Regions from separate parts of the Paenibacillus sp. NRS-1781 genome, predicted to be linked through region 2. Evidence: riboswitches for the same ligand, from Rfam matches in the RefSeq annotation. Region 2 holds a riboswitch; the other holds the start of a gene.
The links. A riboswitch is a leader RNA that binds a small molecule or an ion and turns the genes downstream of it on or off. The one in region 2 is predicted to bind FMN.

Region 1: another riboswitch for FMN. It lies ahead of ACIFO6_RS07040 (DMT family transporter); the one in region 2 lies ahead of ribE (riboflavin synthase).

Annotation. Positions count from the first base shown of each region.
Region 1 is NZ_JBITPI010000017.1:32,817-35,223, forward strand. It holds gene ACIFO6_RS07035 (methyl-accepting chemotaxis protein) at 1-89, opposite strand, end outside; gene ACIFO6_RS07040 (DMT family transporter) at 328-1,278, opposite strand; FMN riboswitch at 1,451-1,595, opposite strand; gene ACIFO6_RS07045 (hypothetical protein) at 1,572-1,928, opposite strand; gene ACIFO6_RS07050 (DUF6933 domain-containing protein) at 2,132-2,407, shown strand, end outside.
Region 2 is NZ_JBITPI010000049.1:84,936-87,342, forward strand. It holds gene ACIFO6_RS18505 (IDEAL domain-containing protein) at 138-605, shown strand; FMN riboswitch at 674-847, shown strand; gene ribE (riboflavin synthase) at 1,180-1,845, shown strand; gene ribB (3,4-dihydroxy-2-butanone-4-phosphate synthase) at 1,874-2,407, shown strand, end outside.

The sequences.
Region 1 (2,407 bases), on a different contig from region 2:
AAAGATACAATCAATTTTGTCCGCATTAAATAGAACTGTTTGAGAAACCTGCTCCACCATGGAACTGTTTGTTTTGCTTTATTAGTCATAGTTGTTACTCCTCTGTGTCTGATAATCACTACATTGTTTTATTCGACAAAAACCGATGGATTTTATAGATGTAATCTATGGGAAAAGATAAATAGCTGCTTGTTTTGTACGTTTTTTTCTAAAAATAGTTCTAAAGTATCATAATATATATAAATAATTATACATAAAAAGCCAAATCGGAGATGCAAAAGCATCTTCTCGATTTGGCTTGGGTGAGGGATAAAATGGACATTGAACCTATTCGTTTTTTTGCTGACGAGAAATCATAAAGAGTGTAATCCAGATAAGCATAAAGCCAGTCAATTGCGCTACCGTAACGATCTGCTGGAAAGCGATCCAGTTAATTACAACGCCGACCATCGGGAAGCTTAGTTCTGCCATCGTGGCATAAGACGCCTTGGTCGTACTCAAGCCCTTGTAATACAGTAACAGACTGAGAAGACCGGGGAGCAGCGCCTGCAACAACAGATTGATAATCACGGCTGCGCCCGCCCATGTGCCAGCAGGCATATTCCAGGGTGCATGCTCCACAGAGGTGAGAACGATCAGCAGTGGGAGAGCCGCCATGAAGCGCAGGGAGGTCACCGTCTCATATTTCATCGAACGAAGCAAGTAGCTTCCCATCACTGTCGAACCGCCCCACAGGACCGCTGCTCCTAGTGCAAGCAGGCTGCCGACGTGGACGAAATCATGAACATGTCCAAAAGGGAGCGACCAGCCGAAGGTAAGCAGATACGTCCCCAACAGAGCGACGACAATTAATATTCCAAAATTACGCGGCAGCATTTCCTTCAATATAACGCGGGCCAGAATAATAGCGACCAACGGCTGAAGCTTTTGGAGCAGCAGCACAGCGTTAAGATCACCGTTGCTGAGTGCCATCGTGAAAATCACACTGGCCAGAGCAGAACCGCCCCACGAGACGAACAAGATAGCCAAAATCTGACGAAGCCGTACCGCCTTAAGCTCCTCGCGATGCTTCCATAGCACTGGTGCCAGGGCGATAAAGAGCAGCACATGCTCCATCAGCACAATTTGTGTAGAGGTAAATGATTTAAGCAAAATAATGCGAAATAGCGGGTCCGCGCCCCACAAGGCTGCTCCAATCGCGACTAGCCAAAAACCGCTTTTCATGTGGGAGCTACGATCAAAACCTTTGGATGTTAGTACAGTTGATGATTGACTCATACTCAATTAGCTCCTTGCGAATACAGGACCGGTGGCACAAAAACCCCCGTCCATGGCGATAAGCCATGCAAGACGGGGGTTGATCAAATAAACTTGCCGCTTTATGCAAGTTAAATGAAGTTGCTGCATAACCAATAACACAGCATTCATTCACTTTGCGGCATGTTCATGCTTCGATCTTCTTCCATCCGGACTTTACCGTCGGCTTTGGCATCTCACCAAATCAGTCCGTATCTTGTTGCCAGATACAGAGTCGCGGGCTTAGCTCCATGAGCCATACCGCCGGTTGGGAATCACACCCTACCCCGAAGATCCTTATTCCGTTTTTTAATTTCTCCTATAGGATATACCTGTTTTAGAATGAAGTCCAGTGAAAAATATGTGTACATCGAGCAGTGGTTTTCATTTATTTCTTGAAAGCGTTTTACAAAATGACATATTACAAGGTAATAACTTTGTACTCGATGCGGTGGATGGCCGCATAAGCTACGAGCATTCCCAGCACGGCAAAGCCGATCTGCACAAGCGCAAAGGAAGCTTCTAATCAGCTCAATTGCTTCGCTTGTCTTCTGATGAATCCTGGATAGCAGCTTTGCATGTTCTTCTGGCAAAATATGCGGATCGGCATCCAGCATCTCGGCAACCTTCACTGAAGTAGATTTTTTTCTCCATACCCAGCATAAGCTGTAATCAAATTACTGGAAATTCGCCACCTTCCTATATTATACTGAAAGAGTTTACAATCCGATATATGGAATACAGTGTTATGATATCCGGGACATGCCTTATACGAAAGCTTGGACATGATCGAAACATGAGCTACGGCACAGGACCGTCATAAAGGAGAGCAACGATGTTTGTCATACGAGGAACACAAAAACTGCTGAAGGAATGGGATGTCGAACCACTACAGGTTGATATTTATCCGCCTTTGAATAGTTGGCATGCCAACTTGTTTTTGCTTAATCGAAGAAAAAATATTGTGTTTATGCATGATGCATCCCGCTTGAGTGTCACACTGTTCGGAATCAAAAAGGCGCAGTACAAAAATCTACCAACTCTTTTTGTCCAAGCCTTGAAGGAGCTCATGCTCAGTGAGGGTTTTGATGAACAAATTGTAGAGGCGTAC
Region 2 (2,407 bases):
GCGAAGAATCTTTTTTGTCGTTTATGGGATGAAGCATAAAAAATCAGGTAATGATTTCCGATATAGGAGTGGAGGCCTACGTGAAACATGTTGAATTAGAGCTTTTTCTGAATTTTAAGATGCAATGAGGTGCAGGTATGATTAAGCTGAATACAGCTGAGATAATCGAAATTATAAAGAAGCAAATTCCCAAGGTCATGAATATCACGCCAGTGGAGCTGAAATTTACGGATGACTTTGGACGGACATCGCTGGCAGCGACGGATCACAAATTCACGCTGACGAACCAGCATTATTCTGCCAAGGTGATGGATTGTGTACTGGAGACGCAGGTGCGCCCCATTTTAATGTGCGAAATTATTTATTTTCTGAAATGTGAGTTTATCGACGGGCATGTTGATGTACGACTGGATTACGATATATGCGCGGAGGGTGGTCCTAGACCAACCGCTTCAGCGGTCATTACGTTCGATCATGCTACGCAGCTCGGGGTCGAAGAACTGGCCGATCTGATTGATCTGGCGCTTCACATGAATGATAAAACATGGTTTGAAGAGCTTTCCAGCCAATATGTTAAAACAAAAACAGAAGCGTCCATTAGATAACTTGCTTTTTTTAGAAGTCGGTGCTAATATACGAAACAAGTTTAATGCTAATTTAATTGAATAAGAGCAAGATCCTTCGGGGCGGGGTGCAATTCCCCACCGGCGGTGATGACGTGTCTGTAAATCGCTTCTGCGATGAACAGTGCGACTTAGTCCGTGACCCGGATGCTGAGCGATCAGCAGAAGGTGGACCTGGTGCAATTCCGGGACCGACAGTATAGTCTGGATGGGAGAAGGATACGAAGCGCATGTGCATGACGTGACATGTGCCGATTTTTAGCATACGTAATGGTACGTACGGCTTATTTCGTTGCAGATGGCATACGGAAGATTGCTTGTTCATCAAGCTTTTTTCGGAGGCTCTTCTGAGCGTATTTGGTTGTATGCTCATTCATGCTTTCTATTGGCAAACTTATCATTCATGTGGTCTCAAGATGTATATGGACTGCGCCTGTATAATACAAATTCGACTCTCATCACCCCCATGACGGATATGTTCCGGACTGGGGGTTTTTTGCGCTTACGCCTGTTGAATCAGGGATAAACTGAACTTTAGATGGAAAGGAGTGAAGGCATGTTTACCGGACTGGTTGAGGAAGTGGGACGAATTCAGCAGATTTCCAGAAGCGGAGAAGCGATGGTGCTGGGCATTACGGGTTCTGTGGTATTGGGCGATTTGAAAATAGGAGACAGTGTTTCCGTGAATGGTGTTTGCCTGACCGCAACACAGGTGGGTACTAAGGATTTTAAGGTAGATGTAATGCCGCAAACCTTTCGCAGCAGCAATCTGAAAGAATTGAAATCCGGTAGCCGGGTCAATCTGGAGCGGGCTATGGCGGCGAATGGCAGGTTCGGAGGGCATATCGTACAGGGACATGTGGATGGAACGGGCACGATTCGTCGGGTGACATCAGACCAGAATGCGGTTGTGTACGAAGTTACACCTACAGATCAGGCAATATTCAAATATATTCTTCTCAAAGGCTCGATTACACTTGACGGTATCAGCCTGACGGTTGCCCAGCGGACGGGAGATACCTTTGCCGTATCTATCATCCCCCATACCTTATCCGAGACGGCCTTGCATGCCAAACGTGAGGGAGACACCGTCAATATTGAATGCGACATTTTAGGTAAGTATGTGGAGCAGCTTTTGAACTACGGGAAATCATCGGTGACGGAGGGACTGGAAAAAGCTCCTATGAGTCTGGATTATTTGGCGAAGCACGGCTTTGCCTGATGCCACAAGAAATAAGGAGGAAAGCGTAATGGAAAGCGGGAGCAGAGAGAGCCATTCAAATATAGCGGCTGACGTAGTGGAATATGGTGTGCTGGAGCAGGAAGTGGAAATTCGTCTGGATTCCATTGAAGAAGCGCTGGAGGATTTAAAGAACGGTAAAGTCGTGATCGTGGTGGATGATGAGCAACGGGAAAACGAAGGCGATTTTATCGCTCTGGCTGAAAAGGCGTCCCCCGAGGTCATAAATTTCATGATTACCGAAGGCCGCGGGTTGGTCTGTGTGCCGATTACAGGGCAAAGAGCCAAGGCACTGGGATTACAGCCGATGGTGGAGAAGAATACAGATTTCCACAGCACAGCCTTTACCGTGTCGGTGGATCATAGAGAGACGACAACGGGGATTTCAGCAGCCGAGCGTTCATTGACCGTGCGTGCGCTGACCGACGAGATAGCCACAGGGAGCGATTTTCGCAAGCCCGGTCACATGTTTCCGCTGATCGCTCACGATGGGGGTGTTTTGCAGCGTGCGGGTCATACTGAGGCGGCTGTTGATCTGGCCCGG